DNA from 4 places in the Nocardia sp. NPDC049149 genome. Region 3 is predicted to be linked to each of the others. Evidence: riboswitches for the same ligand, from Rfam matches in the RefSeq annotation. Region 3 holds a riboswitch; each other region holds the start of a gene.

Region 1 (4,943 bases), on a different contig from region 3:
GAATAGCAGAGGTGGGTGTGCACCTGCGTGGCATCCGAGACGCCGGACGTCGCGAGCCGGAACGACTGCACCGACCAGTCGAGGTAGGCCCGCTGGTCGGTTTCGCGCAGCGGCAGCAGTTCGCGCAGCGCAGGCTCGTCGACCTGGATGATCCGGATGCCCGCCGCCTGCAGATCCACCGTCTCGTCCCGGATCGCCAGCGCCACCTGCCGCGCCGAATCACCGAGCGGCTGGTCGTCACGCACGAACGACCAGGCCAGAATGGTCACCGGCCCGGTGAGCATGCCCTTGACCGGCTTGTCGGTGAGCGACTGGGCGTAGGTGATCCATTCGACCGTCATCGGCGTCCGCCGCGTCACGTCACCGAACAGGATCGGCGGCCGCACGCAGCGGGTGCCGTAGGACTGCACCCAGCCGAGCTCGGTGGCCGCGAAGCCGTCGAGCTGTTCGGCGAAGTACTGCACCATGTCGTTGCGCTCCGGCTCGCCGTGCACGAGCACGTCCAGGCCCAGTTTCTCCTGGAGCGCAACGACATCGGCGACCTCCGCGCGCATCCTGCGGACGTACTCGGCCTCGTCGATCTGGCCCTTGCGCAGTTCGGCACGGGCAACCCGGATCGCCGAGGTCTGCGGGTACGAGCCGATCGTGGTGGTCGGCAGCGTCGGCAACTGCAGCCGATCCTGTTGCAGCACACGGCGTTCCTCGGCGGGCGCCCGCTTGACGGCGTCCGGGCCGAGTGCGGCCAGCCTGGCGCGGACCTGTCCGTCGTTCAGGCGCGGATCGGCGTGCCGCGAGGCGAGCGCGGCCCGTGCCTCGGCCAGTTCCGCGCCGATCGCGTCGGGACCTTCGGTCAGTCCGGTCGCGAGCAGCCGTACCTCGGCCACCTTTTCGCTGCCGAACGCCAACCACGACCGCAGCGCGTCGTCCAGTCCGGTTTCGACGGCCAGGGTGTAGGGCACGTGCAGCAGCGAGCACGAGGTGGACACCGCCACCGACCCGGCAGAACCGAGCAGGGTGCCGAGTGTGGCCAGCGACTTGTCGAGGTCGGCACGCCACACGTTGCGTCCGTCGACGACACCGGCGACAAGCAGCTTGCTCGCCAGCGCAGGCACCGAGGCGACATCGGAAACATCGGTGCCGGAGGTGAAGTCGAGCGCGACACCCTCGATGTCGGTGTCCGCCAACGCGGTCAGCGCGCCGTCGGGGTGCCCGAAGTAGGTCGCCACCAGGATGGCGGGCCGCTCCGTCGTCGCGGTCAGCTCGGTGTACGTGCTACGCACCAGCGCGATTTCGTCCGCCGTGAGATCGGTGACCAGCACCGGCTCATCGATCTGCACCCAGCTGACGCCTGCCGCGGCGAGCCTGCCGAGCAGATCGCGGTAGAGCGGAACGAGTTCGGCGAGCCGATCCAGCGCGGCGCCGCCGGTGGCCTTGGCCAGCTTCACGAAGGTGATCGGGCCGACCACCACCGGCCGTGCGGCGACGCCGAGCTCCAGCGCCTCCTGCACCTCGTGCAGCAGCTTCTCGGGGTTCAGCGAAAACGTGGTGTCCGCACCGATTTCGGGCACCAGGTAGTGGTAGTTGGTGTCGAACCACTTGGTCATCTCCAGCGGTTCGACCGTCTCGTTGCCGCGCGCCGCGGCGAAATAGCGGTCGAGCGGATCGGCGATTCCGGCCACCCGCGGTGGCAGCGCGCCGAGCAGCAGGGCGGTGTCGAGCACCTGGTCGTAATACGAGAAGGTGCCGACGGGAATCGAATCCAGGCCCGCCGCTTGCAGTTCGGTGAATTGGGCGGTCCGCAGCTCACGCGCAACGGCGTGCAGCTGATCGGCGTCGATCTTGCCTGCCCAATAAGCCTCGGTGGCTCGTTTGAGCTCACGCCGCGGCCCCACCCGAGGTAGCCCGAGAACCGTTGCGGTGAACGGTGTCTTCTGTACAACAGTCACGATGTTTCTCCAGTGCTGAGGTCGTCGCGAACCATCGCCACAGGGCGGCGCGGTTAGACCAAGTGACACGCCAGAGAATCCCGGCAGGAGAGCCCGACATATCAGCACTGGTAGAACCGCGCGCCCAAATCCACGAGGCGGTGGTCGCCGGATACGGCGTATCCGGCACGGCTGGCAGGTCTTCGGACTCACAGGCACCGGCCGTATCGGCCGACCTACTGGCCGTCGCTTCCCAAGTCGGTGAACTCAGTGCGTCTGACGGCGGTCGTTCCTGCATACCGCTGCGGGACAGTCCCGGATTCTCACCGGGTTCCCTCTCGCCCGCCCACCCTTTTCTGGATGGCCGAGCTCGACTCCGTTGCGCGACGTCGGGGCTCCATCTCGCGCGCACCGGTGAACCAGCTGCATCCACGAGCATAGGCCGCCGCGCGCCGGGCCGATGTGACGGCACCGTGAACGCAACTTCGCAACGCTGTCCGACCGGGTTGTGAAGATGCCTGCGAAGGGCCCTTCCGTGTCTGTGAGGTGGGCGGGGGCGGGTACCTTAGGCCAATGTTCACGAAAGTCTTGGTTGCCAATCGCGGCGAGATCGCCATCAGGGCCTTCCGCGCGGCCTACGAGCTCGGCGTAGGGACGGTGGCAGTCTTCCCCCACGAGGACCGCAACTCGGTGCACCGGATGAAGGCGGCCGAGTCCTACCAGATCGGTGAACAGGGGCACCCCGTCCGGGCGTACCTCTCGATCGACGCGATCATCGACGCGGCCAAGTCGGCGGGCGCCGACGCGGTGTACCCCGGGTACGGCTTCCTGTCCGAGAACCCGGATCTTGCGGCGGCCTGCGCTCGCGAGGGCATCACCTTCATCGGTCCCTCCGCGGACGTGCTCGAGCTCGCGGGTAACAAGGCACGGGCCATCGAGGCGGCCAAGGCGGCAGGCCTGCCGGTGCTGCGCTCCAGCGAGCCGTCCGCGGACGTCGACGCGCTGATCGCCGCGTCCGAGCAGCTCGACTATCCGATCTTCGTCAAGGCGGTCGCCGGTGGTGGCGGCCGCGGCATGCGCAGGGTCGCCGCCGCCGAGCAGCTGCGCGAGTCCATCGAGGCCGCGTCCCGCGAGGCCGAGTCGGCGTTCGGCGATCCGACGGTGTTCCTCGAGCAGGCCGTGGTGAACCCGCGCCACATCGAGGTGCAGATCCTGGCCGATCAGCACGGCAACGTGATCCATCTGTTCGAGCGCGACTGTTCGCTGCAGCGCCGCCATCAGAAGGTGATCGAGCTCGCGCCCGCGCCGAACCTGGATCCCGCACTGCGCGACCGCATTTGCGCCGACGCCGTCTCCTTCGCCAGGCAGATCGGCTACAGCTGCGCAGGCACCGTCGAGTTCTTGCTCGACGAGCGCGGCAACCATGTCTTCATCGAGATGAACCCGCGCATCCAAGTCGAGCACACGGTGACCGAGGAGATCACCGACGTCGATCTGGTGCAGTCGCAGCTGCGGATCGCGGCGGGGGAGACCCTCGAACAGCTCGGCCTCAGCCAGGAGGCGATCACCATCCGCGGCGCGGCGCTGCAGTGCCGGATCACCACCGAGGATCCGGCCAACGGCTTCCGCCCCGACACCGGCCGTATCACCGCCTACCGCACCCCGGGTGGTGCAGGCATCCGGCTCGACGGTGGCGCCAACCTCGGCGCGGAGATCGGTGCGTACTTCGACTCGATGCTGGTGAAGCTCACCTGCCGCGGCCGCGACTTTCCCGCGGCGGTGTCGCGGGCCGCTCGTGCGCTCGCCGAGTTCCGAATTCGTGGTGTCACCACCAACATTCCGTTCCTGCAGGCGGTGCTCGAGGACCCGGACTTCAGGGCGGGCCGGGTCACCACGTCGTTCATCGACGAGCGCCCGCAGCTGCTCACCCTGCGCGGTTCGGCCGACCGCGGCACCAAGATCCTGAACTACCTGGCCGACATCACCGTCAACAAGCCGCACGGCGAGCGGCCGACCACCGTCTACCCGCACGACAAGCTGCCGTCCATCGATCTGACGGTGCCGCCGCCGGACGGCTCCCGGCAGCGGTTGCTTCGCCTCGGCCCCACCGGTTTCGCGCAGGATCTGCGGGCGCAGAAGGCCGTTGGCGTCACCGACACCACCTTCCGCGACGCGCACCAGTCGCTGCTCGCCACCAGGGTGCGCACCAACGGCCTGCTCGGCGTCGCGGGGCACGTGGCTCGGCTCACCCCGGAGCTGCTGTCCATCGAGGCCTGGGGCGGCGCGACTTACGATGTGGCGCTGCGCTTTCTGTACGAGGACCCGTGGGAGCGGCTGGCCGCGCTGCGCGAGGCGGTGCCGAACATCTGCCTGCAGATGCTGCTGCGCGGCCGCAACACCGTCGGTTACACGCCGTACCCGGAGCAGGTCACCCGCGCGTTCGTCTCGGAGGCGACCGCCACCGGCATCGACATCTTCCGCATCTTCGATGCGCTCAACAATGTCGACCAGATGCGACCCGCCATCGACGCGGTGCGCGAAACCGGCACGGCCCTTGCGGAAGTCGCGCTGAGCTATACCGGTGATCTGTCCAATCCGGACGAGACGCTCTACACCCTCGACTACTACCTGAAGCTGGCCGAGCAGATCGTCGACGCGGGCGCGCACGTGCTCGCGATCAAGGACATGGCCGGGCTGCTGCGCGCCCCTGCGGCCGCCACCCTGGTGACGGCGCTGCGCAGCAACTTCGATCTGCCGGTGCATGTGCACACCCACGACACCCCCGGCGGTCAGCTGGCGACGTACCTGGCCGCTTGGCAGGCTGGCGCCGACGCGGTGGATGGCGCGAGTGCCGCGATGGCCGGAACCACCAGTCAGCCAGCGCTTTCCGCGATCGTCGCGGCCGCGGCGCACAGCGAATACGACACCGGCCTGAACCTGAGCAACGTGTGCGACCTCGAGCCGTACTGGGAGGCGTTGCGAAAGGTGTACCGGCCCTTCGAATCCGGGCTCCCCGCG
Region 2 (4,943 bases), on a different contig from region 3:
ACCAAGGAGTTCTGCGCCGTAGCGCGCTAGTAGTCGTCGCCGAGACCGTGCCGTCGGCAATTCGCCTGGATCGCGTCGTGGACATAGCGCGACAGCCCCGGCACCATGTCGTCGTAGTTGCGACCGAGCCTGCGGTTGGCGCGGTAATCCTCGGCAAGGCGACGGTGAACGCCGTAATCGCAATCGTGGAACCAGCGTTCGAGATGAACACGGTGTTCTTCGGCGAGGTCCATGACAACCGGATCGTCGGCCGGCGTGCCCGACTGCATCGCATCGGCCAGACGCTGGTGAATATCGCGTTGTTCGGCGCGTAGCCGCAGCCAATCCTGTTTGGTGTAGTCGGCGGTCCGGGTCCGCCGTTGCGCGAATTCCGGCGTAGCACCCCAGCGTTGTTCGGCTTCGTCGGCGGTGTCGACCAAGCGATCCCCGCCGAATACTTCGAGCCGTTCGGTAGGAGTCAGGGTGATTCCGGAACGACGCGCGCGCAGTTCCTTGTCGATCAGGTCGACCATGGCCCGATACCGGGCGATCTTGTGGTTGAGCAGCTCGTGCTGGCGCCGCAGATGGCCCTCGTCGGACAGTCCCGCCTCGTTGAGCACGGAGGCGATGTGGTCGAGGCTGAAGTCGAGTTCCCGATAGAACAGGATGCGCTGCAGCCGGTCGAGATCGAGGTCGCCATAGCGTCGGTAGCCGTTCGCGCTGCGCCCGCTCGGTCGAAGCAGGCCGATCTCGTCGTAGTGGTGCAGGGTCCGCACCGATACGCCGGTCATCTGGGCGACCGCGCCGACGGTGTGTTCGATGTCTGCCATGGTTGCCACTGTGCCGCCTCACGTAGCGGGAGGGTCAAGGTGCTGATGCGCCCGAGCGGCTTCGGCGAGTGACTGCTCGCGTACGTAATGTGGGTTGAGGTTGGCTCGTCGAGGATCGGGAGATTTGCGATGGAACTACGGGGCGCGCGGGTGTTGGTGACGGGGGCTACCGGCGGGATCGGCCGGTCGTTGGCGGAGGCGTTCGCCGCGCGCGGCGGCGAGGTGGTGCTGACCGGGCGTCGGGCCGACGTGCTCGCGCCGCTGGCCGAGCGGCTCGGCGGCCGGGCCATCCCTGCCGATCTGGCCGACCGGGACGGGATCGAGAAACTGCTTGGCGCGGCGGGCGAGATCGATGTGGTCGTGGCCAACGCCGCGCTGCCTGCCATGGGGTTGTTGTCGGACTACTCCGTCGGCGAGGTCGATCGCGCGCTCGATGTCAACCTTCGTGCGCCGATCATCACGGCGAAGCTGGCCGCCGAACAGATGGTGGCCCGGCGCCGTGGGCACCTGGTCTTCATCTCGTCGCTGTCCGGGAAGACCGCGTCCAGGCAGGCGTCGCTCTACAACGCAACCAAGTTCGGGATGCGCGGTTTCGCGCTCGCGCTGCGAGAGGACTTGCGGCCGCACAACGTTGGCGTCTCGACGGTGTTCCCCGGCTATATCAGGGACGCGGGCATGTTCGCCGATTCCGGCGCGTCGCTGCCGCTCGGTGTCGGCACCCGCGCACCGGAAGACGTGGCGAACGCGGCGATCCGCGCCATCGACAAGAACCAGGCCGAGGTGGACGTTGCTCCGCTGACTTTGCGCTTGACCGCCATGGTCGCCGGCGTCGCGCCCGGTCTGGTCGCCGCCATGCAACGTCGCGTCGGTGCCGACAAGACCAGCGAACAGCTCGCCGAAGGCCAGCGCGACAAGCGCTGAATCGAGTTGCGGCGCACCGGGTCGTAGACGTAGTGCGGCAGCGGTTGCCGGGCGCGGGAGTCGTCGTTCAGGCTGGAAGTTTTCTCCGGTACAGTCCCCGGCGAAGGTGGGCAGAGTGCGTTCTGTCCGCGACGCGATCAGAAGGGGTTAGCTAAGCCGTACCTATGTCGGCCGCGCGGCGCTCCGCTCGGCGAGGCCGCACTACGCGGCGCTTGGTATGTCAATTCCCTTGGGGTAAAGGGATATTCGTCGAATCCCGACCTGTCTGCGTCGGGTTCGCCGACAGTGATTGTGGTACCGGAGCGAACACGAAGTGAATTCTCGGACATCGCTGTCGGCGCCAGTTTGATTCCGCCAGAAAGTATTGCGAATATCTTGCGGGCTCACCCGCCCGCCGGACGTCGTGCTCGGTGTTGCACGCCGTCGGTGAAATGTGTTGGGCCGCCTACACGGCGGTTGCTCAGTGTTGAGAGTGTTGTAGAGAGGGAACCATGATGGAAGGGTTGACATCCACACCTGTGCTTCGGGAGGTGGGTTTGCCAGCGGCGATACGGTCCGCGGCCGTCGAACCGTTCGGCGCAGACTCCTCCGATGGCCGATTCCAGGTGGTACTGCCGGGGCGCTACGAATGCGCGAACGTCAGTGGTGTCGTCGAAATCCGTTTGGAGACCCTTGCTCTCGCAGGCTCGCCCCGCATTCTCGGCGAGAACGTCGAACATATCCGGGCGCTGGCCGAGGTCGATGCGGTGCTGCCGCCAATCCTGATACACAAGAAGACGATGCGTGTCATCGACGGCATCCACCGCGTGAAAGCGGCTGTGCTGCGCGGCGCGACTACGATTCGTGCACAACTTTTCGACGGAACGGACCATGAAGCATTCGTATTGTCTGTGCGAATGAACAATAGTCACGGCCTGCCTTTGTCATTGTCCGATCGCAGAGCCGCGGCCGCGCGAATACTCGCGCAATTTCCCGAATGGTCTGATCGTGCTATCGCGGCGACGGTCGGTCTCGCGCACGGCACCGTCGGCCGGATCCGGCTGAGTTCAACTGATCAAGATGGCCAGTCGAACATCAGGATGGGGCGCGACGGCAGGACGCGCTCGTTGAGCGCCGACGATGGTCGGCGGCGGGTGGGCGAGCTGATCGCGGACATGCCCGAGGCGCCGATCCGTGAGCTGGCCAAGGCCGCCGGTGTCTCCGTCGGCACGGCACATGATGTGCGCCAACGGATCAGGCGGGGCGAGGAGCCGGTACCGCGGCGACATACCGACGTCGCCAAGGCGACGAAGAAGAAGCCGTGCGGTCCCCAGACCGCGAATGAACCGAAGGACCCGACGGTGCTGATCCAGGGGCTGCGGACCGATCCGTCCCTGCGCTTCACCGAACCGGGCCGCGCGCTGCTCCGCCGCTTGGCGGCGCACCCGACCGAGCAGGAATGGGACGCGCTGGCCGTCGGCGTCCCCGACCACTGCACGAAAACCGTTGCGCAACTGGCGGGCACGATCGCCAACGATTGGCTCAAGTTCGCCGAACGGCTCAACCAGCTCTAGTGCTGCCCGGGGCAACCCAGGTTCGCATTGTCCGATTTCGGAGGGAGCTTGGTACAGTCCGCGCAGTCGTGGTGTTCGGGAAACCGGTGTGGTACCGGTGCGGCCCTCGCCACTGTGATCGGGAGCGACGGATCGGTCCGGAGGAAGCGATTCCTCCGGAACCACTGGGGCACTTGTGCCCTGGGAAGGTAGATCCGTCGCGCGACATCCCGTCAGCCAGGAGACCGGCCACGGCTACGCAGTACCCGTTTCCACGAGGACCTGGAAGGCGGTCACCTTGACCCCATCTGTTTTCGCGCGCCTACGTAGTGGTGCGCTGGTCGCCTGTGCGATCGTGCTGGCTGGTTGCGGTGCGCAACCCGGACCGGCGGCCACCGACGCCACCGCCGTCACCCGCGCGAACTGCGGGATCGACGTCGCCGTCGGTGGGCCGCCCCAGCGGATCTACGCGGCCTACCAACCGTCGATCGAGATCGCGCACGCGCTCGGCGTCACCGATCGGCTGGTCACGACGGCTTTCCTGGATTCCGCGGTGCTGCCCGAATATCAGGCGGCGCAGGCGAAAACGACCTATGTCGAGAAGCTGCCCAGTCGCGACGAACTGCTCTCGAAGAACCCCGATTTCGTGTTGTCCGGATTCAACGGTGTATTCGCCAAGTCGTCGCAGTCGAGCGTCGGCACCCGCGCGAGCCTGCACGACCTCGGCGTACGGACGTGGATCGTGAGCCCGCTGTGTCCGAGCGCGGACGGGCTCGCTGACGAGGCGATCGACCCGGCGACAGTGCGATTCGAGAACGTGTATGCGGATCTGCGCGATCTCGGCGCGCTGTGGGGCATGTCCGAGCGTGCCGAATCGGTGGTCACGCAACTCGGTGCGCGGATCGATGCGGTGCGCGCGAAAGTGGGTAGCGCGCCTAGGCCTCGCGTTGCGGTCGTCACGCCGAAGGACGACGGTTCCTACACCGTCGCGGGCGGCATCGACTTCGTCACCCGGATCATCGACGCCGCGGGCGGGGTGAATGCCTTCGCGGATCTCACCGAACGCCGCAACGTCCAGATCGGCGCCGAACAGCTGATCGCCCGCGACCCCGACATCATTCTGACCAGCATGTGTTGCAAGGCAACCTATACGCGCGCCGATGCGCAGCCACAGGCCGACAAGATCGTCGGCAACCCGGCCTTCGCCAATCTGACTGCCGTCCGCAAGGGCGCGGTGCACCCGTTCCTGTTCGCCGATCGGGCCGCCGGTGTCCGCATCGCCCACGCGACCGAGCTTGTCGCCGAACTGATCCACCCCGATCTGTTCCGGCGGTGACGCGCACCGCTCGCGGCACCGGCCTGGTCGTTGCCGGTGCCGTGCTCGTCGCTGTCTGCGTCGCGTCCGTCTTGGTCGGCACGCACCCGCTCACGCTCGATCAGGCGGTCGCCGCATTCACCGATTTCCGCGGCAGCGATGCCGACCGGATCGTGCGATACATCCGGCTGCCGAGGACCGTTGCCGGTCTGCTCGCCGGTGTCGCGCTCGCGCTGGCCGGAGCCGTCATGCAGGGACTCACCCGCAACCCGCTGGCCGGGCCAGGCCTGCTCGGCATCAACGCGGGCGCCTCGCTGGCCATCGTGATCGCCATGGGCGCACTGGGTTCGACTTCGCCCGCGGTAT
Region 3 (4,943 bases):
CGCCTGGGTCACCGCGGGGCGTCCCGTCACCGAGGTGGTGCGCCGCACCCAGAAATACGAGGGCACCGATCGCCAGGCGCGCGGCCGCCTGCTCGATGTGCTGCGCGGGGCGACCGGACCGGTCGAACGGGTTCGCCTCGACCTCGCGTGGACGCGCGACCCAGGCCAGCGCGACCGCGCGCTGGATTCGCTGCTGGTCGACGGGCTCATCGAGCAAACCTCCGAAGGCCTGTTCGCCCTCGCGGGTGAAGGCGGCTCCGCGACCTGACTCGGCCGAGGTGGCATCAGTTCGCCCACCGCTGCTTCGCCTGCCGGGCGACCAGGGCTCGTGTCGCAGCCCAAGTCGGATGCGTTCGGCCCCAGGGGCTTCGACACAGGGCCTAGCTGCTGAGCACGCGGCGGAGGAAGCGTTCGACTTCGGCGCGGTAGCGCTCGGGCTGGTCGTCGTGCACGAGATGGGCTGCGCCGGAGACGAGTACGTGTTCGGCGTCGGGGTGAATTTCCGCCATCTTGCGCATCTGCCCCGGCGGGGTGATGGTGTGCTCGCCCTCGAGCAGCAGGGCGGGCACGCGCACGGCCTGCCACTGCGGCCAGAAGTCGCGGCTGCCCCATTCCTCGGAGATGTCGCGGAAGGTGGCGACCGAGCCGTGCAGCCGGTAACCGTCCGGGCCGTGCTCGAACGAGTTCAAGAAGTAGCGGCCTGCGACCGGTCCGAAGAAGTCGAGCACGGCGGCCGCGTCCGGGAACGGCTGCGGCCACGCCTCGATCATCGCGGCCCAGTTGGCCGCGGTGCGGCCGGTGAAATCCGGGGCGATGTCCTCGACCACCAGCGCACGCACCCGCGCGGGGTGAGTGGCGGCGAAGACCCAGCCGTGCAGCGCGCCCATCGAATGTCCGATGACGACCATCGGCTCAGCGATGTCCGCGGTCGCGGCCGCCAGGTCGGCGACGAAGGCCTCGGTGGTCAGCTCCGCGGGAGCAGGACGGCCGTGCCCCGCGGCGTCGAAGGTGTAGACGTGGCCGTATTCGCGCAGCCAACCCACTTGATCGCGCCAAGTTCGCGCGCTGCCCATCAGCCCGTGCAGCAGCAGAATCGGCGCGCCGGTGCCGCCTTCGTCATACAACATCAACCTCGACAATACGAGTCCCCGACAGACCGGTTCGCGGCAACCATTAGCTTGGTCAGCATGGCTGTTGTGAAGATCAATGCGCTCGAGGTTCCCGAAGGCGCGGGGGAAGAGCTGGAGAAGCGGTTCGCGGCCAGGGCGCACGCGGTCGAGGGCTCGCCGGGGTTCCTCGGTTTCCAGCTGCTCCGTCCGGTCGCCGGCGAGACCCGGTACTTTGTTGTCACCCAATGGGATTCGCAGGAGTCCTTCGAGGCGTGGCGGGACGGCACCGGGCAAGCGGCACACGCGGGCGAGCGGCCAAAGCCGGTCTCCACCGGGGCGTCGCTGCTCGAATTCGAGGTCGCGATCGACGTCGCGCCGAAGTCGGCCTCCTGAGCGAACGGCCGACCGAGTCCACCGCTCGCCGCGCCCGGCCCCGTGGCGCGTCGATCATCCGTCGTATTGACGTCGGGTGCACGCAGGTGTCACAGTTCGAAGGACAAAACGCGAGGGTGATGCGGTAATTCCGGTGTGATTCCGGAGCGGTCGCGCCACTGTGTTCCACGCACCCAGTACTCGGGTGCCGGAAAGCCAGACACCGGCACCTTCGCGGTGACCACTCGACATGGGACGCGGAAAGCGCCTGAGCGGACGAACGTCCGGTCGCGCGCATCCCTGGGAGGAACTCGCTATGGCCATCGCGCATTCGCCGAGCCGGGCAACCGATTCACTCGCCACTGTGCTCGTCACGGTAGGTGTCGTACTGCTGGCACTGCTCACGCTGTACCTGGTCGGCTTCGACCAGGGCGTCATCTCGCGCAGCGGGATGTATCTGCATGAGCTGATGCACGACGGGCGCCACCTGCTGGGGCTTCCGTGCCACTGATCGGATCGCTGAAAACCCTACTGCTGCGCGGCTTACTCGCCGGACTCATCGCGGGCCTGCTCGCCGCGTCCGTCGGCTACTTCGTCGGCGAACCGAAGGTCGATGCCGCCATCGCCATCGAGGAAGCCGGTGCCGCGGCAGCAGAGCACGCGCCAGGCGCGGAACCGGAAGCGGCGGGCGGACATTCGCACGGCGACGAAGAAGAACCGTTGGTCAGCCGCACCGGCCAGAAGGCTGGGCAGTTCCTCGCGCTCGGCCTCGCGGGCCTGGCGCTCGGCGCGATCTTCGCCTCGGTGGCGCATTTCGCGCGCCGCTTCACCGCGCTGTCCGGACCGCGGCTCGCGCTCGCGCTCGGCCTCGGCGGTTGGGCGGCGATCGTGGCGGTCCCGTTCTTCAAATATCCGGCGAACCCTCCTGCGGTGGGCGATCCGGAGACCATCAACGAACGCACCTTGCTGTGGGTCGCGGCGGTGCTGCTCGGCCTCGCGGCCGTCGGCGCGGGCGTGTACGTCTACAAGTTGCTGCGTGCCCAGCTGAGCACGCTGCGACTGATCGCAGGGGTAGGCGCGTTCGTGCTCGTCACGGCGGTCGGCTACATCCTGTTGCCCGGCGTGAACGAGGTGAAGGCGGACTTCCCGGCCAGCCTGCTGTGGCAGTTCCGGGTGGCGTCCCTGGCCGAGACCGCGACGCTGTGGGCCTGCCTGGCCCTCGGATTCGCGGCGCTCACCGAATTCACCTCGCGCACCGATACTCCGGTACGAGAGTCGATCGCTACCGCGGGCTGATCCGGATCCGGAATTCGAAGGGCAGTGTCGGTGTCATGACCGGCACTGCCTTTTCGTTATGGCCCGCATCGCATCGTTCGGGCACCGTTGACCGCACCGCCGCCGCAGGCCACCGACCGCCGCGCGCGGTCCGCGTCGCCTTCGCCGGCCTGGTCGTCGCCCTGCTCGCGGGCGTCGCCGAGGCCATCGTGCAGACCGCGCGGCTGCTGGAGCGCGACGACGTCGTGGTGGCCGACCCGGCCACCGGATTCGCCGTCCGGCTCGGCATCTACCTGGTGGTGCTGTTGGTCGCGATCCGAATGGCCAAGGGCGCGCGCTGGGCTCGGCTCCTGCTGACCTTCGGCATCGGCGTGATCGGCCTGGCCTCGCTGATCATCGAACCGCTCGCCGCGCTGCTGTCCGCCGACAAATTCGGCGACCTGTTCGCGAACGTCACCGCCGAATCCGCGGTGATCGGCGTCTTCCGCGCGGTGCATATCGTCGCCGTCCTGGTGGCCGTCCCCGCGATGTACCACCCGGCGGCCCGTGCCTATTTCGCAAAGCCGAATGCCCGGCTCCTCGCGGGAGAAACCGGGCATTCGGAAAGCCATGCGTCGAACTAGGCGAGCGCTGCGTCGAGGGTGATGTGGTCGACGCCGGCGAGGGCCTTGCTGACCGGACAGCCTGCCTTGGCGGCCTCGGCCGCGGCGGCGAACGCGTCGGCGTCGATGCCGGAGACCTTGCCGCGCACGGTCAGCTTGATGCCGCTGATCCGAAAGCCGCCCGCCGGGTCGGGACCGAGGGTCACGTCAGCCTCGACGTCCAGGCTCTCCGGGGTGCCGCCCGCGTTGCCGATCTGGGCGGACAGCGCCATCGCGTAGCAGGACGAGTGCGCCGCCGCGATCAGTTCCTCCGGGCTGGTGGTGCCGTCGGCGTCCTCGGCGGACCGCTTCGGGAACGACACGTCGTACTTGCCGACACCGGAACTGGCCAGCTCGACCTGCCCGGAACCCTCCTGCAGAGTGCCGGTCCAGGCAGTACGCGCGGTACGTGTAGGCATCACAATCCTTTCGCTGAAAATCGATGTGAAGGTGCAGACCGAGCCTAGCCAGTCGGCGTAGCCGCGTCTCAGCGTCGGACTCGAGTGCAGGCTTAGCAACATCGACACCCAGGGGCAGCTGGGCCGTCGACGGGTGTTGCCCGTGCCTGGCGAGCTGCCCGAGTGCCCGCGAAATCACTTGTCGCGCTGCGTCGGTGACTATTCGGGGTTGGTGACCCTGGCCAGCACGATGCCGCCGACGATCATCGACAGCGCCAGCGCACGGCCGACGCTGAGCGGGTCCTTGTTGAGCACGATGCCGAGGCCGATAGCGCCGACCGCCCCGATCCCGGTGAAGATCGCGTATGCCGTGCCGACCGGCAGCGTCTGCATCGCCCTGGACAGCAGGTACACCGCGGTGACGCCGAGCACGAAGCAGAGGACGGTCGGCCACAGGCGGGTGAAGTTCTCCGTCGGCTTGATGCTCTGCGACCAGACGATCTCGACCAGGCCTGCGAGACCTAAGACAACCCAGTTCATTTCAGTACTCCTTCGCGAGTCGACGCGCCGTTTCCACGGCGTTCGCGAACGACTCGTCGTGCTTGCCGCGCAGGTGTGCAAGCGCGGGATCCTGTCGCGCGTTGGCCAGCTCGGCGTTGACGAAAACGGTGTCCTCGACGGCGAAATGGCCGGCGAAGAAGTCGCGCAGATACCGCTCCTGATAGTCGTAGGCGGCCTTCGGCGCGCCGGGCGAGTAGGCGCCGCCGCGGGCAGTCGCCACGACGAACCGACGGTGCCCCAAGGACATTCGGGGAAAGGTGATCTGGTCCAGCCATGCTTTGAGTGCGGCCGGAATCGAGTAGTTGTACATCGGGGTGCCGATCAGGATGACGTCCGCCGCTAGCACCTCGGCGAGCAACGGCTCGACGATCGCCCATGCCGCGGCCTGCTCCGGCGTATCCACCAGCTCACCGAGCCGATAAGGATCGGTGCTACCGAGCGCGAGCACCGCGTCGCACAGTTCGGTCCACGCCTCGCCGATGAACGGCACCGGTTCGGCCGCGAGATCGCGGTACCGGTAGCCACCCTCTGGGTTGGCCGCGCGCCATGCGTCGGCGAAGGCGGTGCTCAGCTCCCGGCTGATCGAA
Region 4 (4,943 bases), on a different contig from region 3:
CTCAGCGCGGTGCGGCCGAGGTCGCGGGCGCCCGAACCTGCTGCTGATAGCGCTGGATGAACGGCAGGATCTGCTGCTCGATCACCGTGTTGTACTCGACCGGGCGTTGCATCGGATTGGCATGCCCCGTGTTGCGCGCCAGCACCACCGACAAGGTGCCGTCCACACCGCCCGACACATCGATCAGCACCCGATGCGAGTACTCGACATCGACAACCCGGTCCCGATCCGGATCCCTCGGTCGAATGAAAACGATAGCGGGCCGCGGCTTTTCGTCCTTGGGCTCGGCGAGTGCGCGCAAGTCACCGGCCGCACCGCCCGCCACGATCGCGGTGAACTGCGCCTCGATCAGGCCGTTGCTCGCCGCGTTGCGCGAAAAGATCTTCTCGCGCAGCACGTCTCTGAGCACATCGCGCAGCTCGGCGACGCGGATGCCGGGCGGGAGGCCGTTGCCGCCGTCGGAGACGAACCGGTCCCGTCGCGCGTAGGTCTCCACCGCGATGCGCAGCAGCCGACTTTCACGCGCGCCGGGCAGCCAGCCCATCCAGCGGACCATGTCCTCGCCGCGGCCTCGGCTCTCCGGCCGGACTGCGTTCAGGTCCACCGGCGTGCAGTCCAGGATCACCCCGACCACCCGGCGGTCGCTGTCGAGGTGGATGTGTTTGGCGACCTCGAGCGCGATCACGCCGCCCATGCTGTGCCCGACGAGCACGATGTTGCGCAGCCCCGACAATTCGGCGGCGCGGATGATCAGGTCGGCGATTACCTTGGTGTCGATACCTTCGTTGTCGTAGCGGATCGCCCACACCACACCCATTCGGCGCAGCGCGGGCAATGCGCCCGCGGTCGCGCTGGCGTCGAGCACGCCGAGACCGACCATGTCCACCACGACGGTGTCCCAATCCTTGGGGTCGGCGGGCGGGCCGACCGGCAAGATCGCGGGGTCGGTTTGCGCGAGCCGTTCCTGTTCGGGTTTCACGTCATGGGTCAGGTACTGCGCGTAGCCGATGAGCACGGCGACGAGCAATACCAGCACTCGAACCGCCACGGACCTGGTGCGGCGCAACGTCTTCCACTCGTGCCACGGGCTGGTGTCCCGTAGCCGGGCTCTGCGTCGCGCGTCGTCCCAGTCCGCGATGGTGGACGGGTGCCGATCTTGCAGCGGCGACATCTTTTCCACTGTAGGCACGGCTGTGGACGATTGTCATTCCACAACCCGACGATCTGATGAACCCGACCGAACGGTAGAGTTCCGCCGTCCTACCTGGCAGGTGCGGGAATCCGGTGTAATTCCGGAACGGTCGCGCCACTGTGATCGCCGCCCGGCGAAAGTCAGACCTCCCCTGCCGCGATCACTCTGGAGAGGCCGCGACTTGCCTGTGGAGCACCACCGATGACCCGTGTCCGCACGGCGATCGTCCTGCCCGTCCTCGGGGCGCTGTTGATCTGCGCGATGATCCTCGCCACGGGTTTCGGCGCGGAGACGCTGCCGGTCTCGTCGGTCCTCGAGGTCCTGCGGCACCGCGTCACCGGACACGCCCCCACCGACTTCGGGCTGGACACCATCGTCTGGCAACTGCGGGTGCCGCGCACGGTGCTCGCCGCGATCGTCGGCGCGGGGCTGGCGCTTGCGGGGGCCGCCATGCAGACGCTCGTGCGCAATCCGCTCGCCGACCCCTATCTACTCGGGGTGTCATCCGGAGCAGGCGTCGGCGCGGCCGCGGTCATCACCTCCGGGCTGTTCGCGGGCGCGGGCGTGTGGGCGTTGTCCGGCGGGGCGCTGGTCGGTGCGTTGGCCGCCGCGGCGTTGGTGTTCGTGATCGCGGTCGCGCAGGGTGGGCTGACACCGCTGCGGCTGGTGCTGACCGGCACCGTGCTCGGCTCCGCGTTCGCCGCGTTGAGCAGCTACCTGATCTTCCGTCGCCCCGATCCCTCGGCCGCGCAATCGGTGCTGTTCTGGTTGCTCGGCAGCCTCGCAGGCGCCGATTGGACGCGCATCGCGTTGCCGCTGAGCGTGGTCGCGCTCGCCGGTGCCGCACTGCTCAGCGCCAGCGGCTGGCTCGACGCGCTGACCGTCGGCGCCGATACTGCTGCGTCACTGGGGGTTCCGGTCAAGCAATTGCGCATCGGCCTGTTCCTGCTGCTTTCGATCCTCGTCGGCGTACTCGTCGCGGTGTCGGGCGGCATCGGCTTCGTCGGCTTGGTTGTGCCGCATGCCGCCCGGCTCCTGGTCGGCCCGCGCCATCGCATCCTGTTGCCCGCCAGCGCGCTCTGCGGCGCCTTGTTCCTCGTCGTCGCCGACGCGGCGACCAGAATCGTGGTGCGCCCCACCGAGATTCCCGTCGGTGTCCTCACCGGTCTCATCGGCGCCCCCGCGTTCCTGATCCTGATGGGCAGGCGGCGCTATCGGTTCGGTGAATCGTGAACCGCGCCGAGAGCGCAGCGGAGCGGCCACTGGCCACCGGAGCGGTGGTGGTCGAAGGGCTCGCGTGTGCCGCGGGACGACGGACCGTGATTGCCGATGTGAGCTTCGCGGTGCGTGGCGGGGAGACGATCGGGATCGTCGGGCCGAACGGGACAGGCAAAACGACGCTGCTGCAGGTACTTGCCGGCGTGCGTCGTCCGGTGCACGGCCGGGTGCGCGTGGATGGTCTTGTGCTGCACGATTTGTCGGCGCGACAGCGCGCACGGACGGTGGCGCTGGTCGCGCAGGACGAGCGGCCACCCGCCGATCTGCGCGCCGGCGAGGTGGTCGCGCTCGGGCTCACCCCGTACCTGCCGCCATGGGGCGCCGGTTCACCGCGCGAACAGCAGCAGATCGAAAAGGCCTTGGCCACCGTCGATCTGGCCGGTTTCGCCGAGCGACCGGTGCACCATCTTTCCGGCGGTGAGCGGCAGCGGGTGCTGCTGGCTCGTGCGCTCGTGCAAGACACCCCGGTGCTGCTGCTCGACGAGCCGACCAACCACCTCGACATCACTCATCGCCTGGAACTGCTCGCCCTCGCTCGCACCCTCGACCGCACCGTCGTCATGGCGCTGCACGATCTGACGTTGGCCGACCGCTATTGCGACCGAATCCTGGTGTTGCACAACGGCGCCGCCCACCCCCTCGCGGCGCCGGAGACGGCACTCGCGCCCGATGTCGTCGACACGGTCTTCAACGTGCGTGCCCTGCGCGTCGCGCACCCGGAGACCAACCACTCGCATCTCTTGATCACCCCGAGAGAGCCGACCCCGTGACCAGCGCTGTTGTTGAATGGAAAGGCGAACGAATGAGGCATGTTTCCCGGGTGCTCGCGGCGGTTGTCGTCGCGGCGGCACTGGCCGGATGCGGCGCGGACAAGGCGGCCGGCGGGAATCTCACGCTCCGCAATTGCGAAGAGGACGTGCAGTTTCCGACGCCGGCCAAGCGGTTGTTCGTGAACGACGGGAACCTGATCTCGATGGCGCTCGCGTTGGGCGTGCAGGACCAGGTGGTCGCGGTGTCCAGCGTGCAGCGTGACGCGGACACGTTGCGCAGGCACTACGGCCCGGCCGTCGATCAGCTGAAAGATGTGGCGCCCGAATACCCCTCGCGGGAGACGGTGTTGGCGCAGGGTCCCGATGTGATGGTCGCAGGCTGGAGTTACGGCTACGACGAAGCGAAAAACCTCACCCCGGACTCGTTGCGCAAGGCCGGCATCGCGGCCTACACGCTCACCGAGAGCTGCCGTCAGCGCAATGGCGAACGGCCGCGCGGCATCGTCGAACCGTGGACCGCGCTGCGCACCGACCTCACCAACCTCGGCGCCATCACCGGCCGCGCCGACCGAGCAGGCGAACTCACCGCCGACCTGGATCGGCGACTTGCCGCACTGAGTGCCGCGCCGCGCGGCGAGCGCACACCCACCATCTTCCTGTTCGACAGCGCCACCGATTCGCTCATGTCCAGCGGGAGTTTCGGTGCCCCCCAGGCGATCCTGGACGCCGCAGGCGGCCGCAACGCGCTGTCGGATGTGGCGGACACCTGGACACGGGTGTCCTGGGAACGACTCGCCGCCGCCGACCCCGACGCCATCATGTTCGTCGACTACCCGCCGCAAACCTTCGCCCAGAAGGTCGAGGCGCTGCGCGCGAAGCCGGGCATCAACCAGCTGCGTGCCGTCACCGAGGGCCGCTTCCTCAACCTGCCCTACGCGATGTGGACCAGCGGGCCGCTCAACATCGACGCCGCCGAGCAGATCCGCAAACAGCTCGAGAACTGGCACCTGGTGCCCGCCTCCACCATTGCGCCGAAGGCCGACGACGCCATCCGCTGACGATCAGCCGACGGCGCCGTTCTCCGCGAGGGCAGCGAGCTTGGTCACCCGGTCGGGATCAGGCGAAGGGTGACCAGGTCGGCTCGAACCAGCCCGGCGCCGCGGAGGCGAAGCCCTCCCTGGTCCAGGCGCCCGCGCCCGCGGGAATCGCACCGACGATGTCGACGCCGGTGACGCGCGGTAGGTCGACGCGGTTGCACGCGGCGGCGAGATCGGGCTCGACCGGCCAGGAGCCGATGACCAGCCCCGAGCAGCGCACGCCCGCCGAATGCAGTGCGCGAGTGGTCAATTCGGTGTGGTTGAGGGTGCCGAGCCCGGCCGCGGTGACCACGACCACCGGAGCGTCGAGCTTCTCGGCGAGATCGAGCAGAGTGAAATCGCCGAGCCGGACCAGCAATCCGCCCGCGCCCTCCACCAGGGTGAGGTCCGCGTCGGCGAGTGTGTCGATGGCGGCGACCGTTTCGGCCAACGTCAACTCCGGCAGGCCAGCGCGGCGTGCTGCGGTATCGGGCGCAAGCGGGTCCGGGTAGCGCGCCACCTCCAACGTCCGGGTCACGCCGCTGAGCTGCTCGATGGCCGCGATATCGCCGGGTTCGCCAGGGCGGACACCGGTTTGACCCGGCTTGCACACCGCGACCGTTTTGC

Evidence for each region. Region 3 has a riboswitch for cobalamin ahead of ACGFNJ_RS36325 (CbtB-domain containing protein). Riboswitches for the same ligand answer to the same signal wherever they lie in the genome.
Region 1: linked by a shared signal. The riboswitch ahead of metE (5-methyltetrahydropteroyltriglutamate--homocysteine S-methyltransferase) and the one ahead of ACGFNJ_RS36325 (CbtB-domain containing protein) in region 3 are both predicted to bind cobalamin.
Region 2: linked by a shared signal. The riboswitch ahead of ACGFNJ_RS25355 (ABC transporter substrate-binding protein) and the one ahead of ACGFNJ_RS36325 (CbtB-domain containing protein) in region 3 are both predicted to bind cobalamin.
Region 4: linked by a shared signal. The riboswitch ahead of ACGFNJ_RS37860 (FecCD family ABC transporter permease) and the one ahead of ACGFNJ_RS36325 (CbtB-domain containing protein) in region 3 are both predicted to bind cobalamin.

The regions. Positions count from the first base shown of each region.
Region 1 is NZ_JBICTD010000007.1:273,378-278,320, reverse strand. Features, by position in the region: gene metE (5-methyltetrahydropteroyltriglutamate--homocysteine S-methyltransferase) at 1-1,949, opposite strand, end outside; cobalamin riboswitch at 2,102-2,290, opposite strand; gene ACGFNJ_RS28895 (pyruvate carboxylase) at 2,499-4,943, shown strand, end outside.
Region 2 is NZ_JBICTD010000006.1:239,125-244,067, forward strand. Features, by position in the region: gene ACGFNJ_RS25340 (MerR family transcriptional regulator) at 27-809, opposite strand; gene ACGFNJ_RS25345 (SDR family NAD(P)-dependent oxidoreductase) at 939-1,730, shown strand; gene ACGFNJ_RS25350 (ParB N-terminal domain-containing protein) at 2,222-3,283, shown strand; cobalamin riboswitch at 3,316-3,531, shown strand; gene ACGFNJ_RS25355 (ABC transporter substrate-binding protein) at 3,561-4,598, shown strand; gene ACGFNJ_RS25360 (FecCD family ABC transporter permease) at 4,595-4,943, shown strand, end outside.
Region 3 is NZ_JBICTD010000011.1:234,192-239,134, forward strand. Features, by position in the region: gene ACGFNJ_RS36310 (A/G-specific adenine glycosylase) at 1-268, shown strand, start outside; gene ACGFNJ_RS36315 (alpha/beta fold hydrolase) at 381-1,127, opposite strand; gene ACGFNJ_RS36320 (antibiotic biosynthesis monooxygenase) at 1,188-1,502, shown strand; cobalamin riboswitch at 1,572-1,728, shown strand; gene ACGFNJ_RS36325 (CbtB-domain containing protein) at 1,798-1,992, shown strand; gene ACGFNJ_RS36330 (CbtA family protein) at 1,983-2,777, shown strand; gene ACGFNJ_RS36335 (hypothetical protein) at 2,813-3,379, shown strand; gene ACGFNJ_RS36340 (OsmC family peroxiredoxin) at 3,376-3,816, opposite strand; gene ACGFNJ_RS36345 (multidrug efflux SMR transporter) at 4,015-4,335, opposite strand; gene ACGFNJ_RS36350 (FMN-dependent NADH-azoreductase) at 4,337-4,943, opposite strand, start outside.
Region 4 is NZ_JBICTD010000012.1:260,230-265,172, forward strand. Features, by position in the region: gene ACGFNJ_RS37855 (alpha/beta fold hydrolase) at 2-1,171, opposite strand; cobalamin riboswitch at 1,231-1,361, shown strand; gene ACGFNJ_RS37860 (FecCD family ABC transporter permease) at 1,394-2,425, shown strand; gene ACGFNJ_RS37865 (ABC transporter ATP-binding protein) at 2,422-3,240, shown strand; gene ACGFNJ_RS37870 (ABC transporter substrate-binding protein) at 3,273-4,298, shown strand; gene bioD (dethiobiotin synthase) at 4,357-4,943, opposite strand, start outside.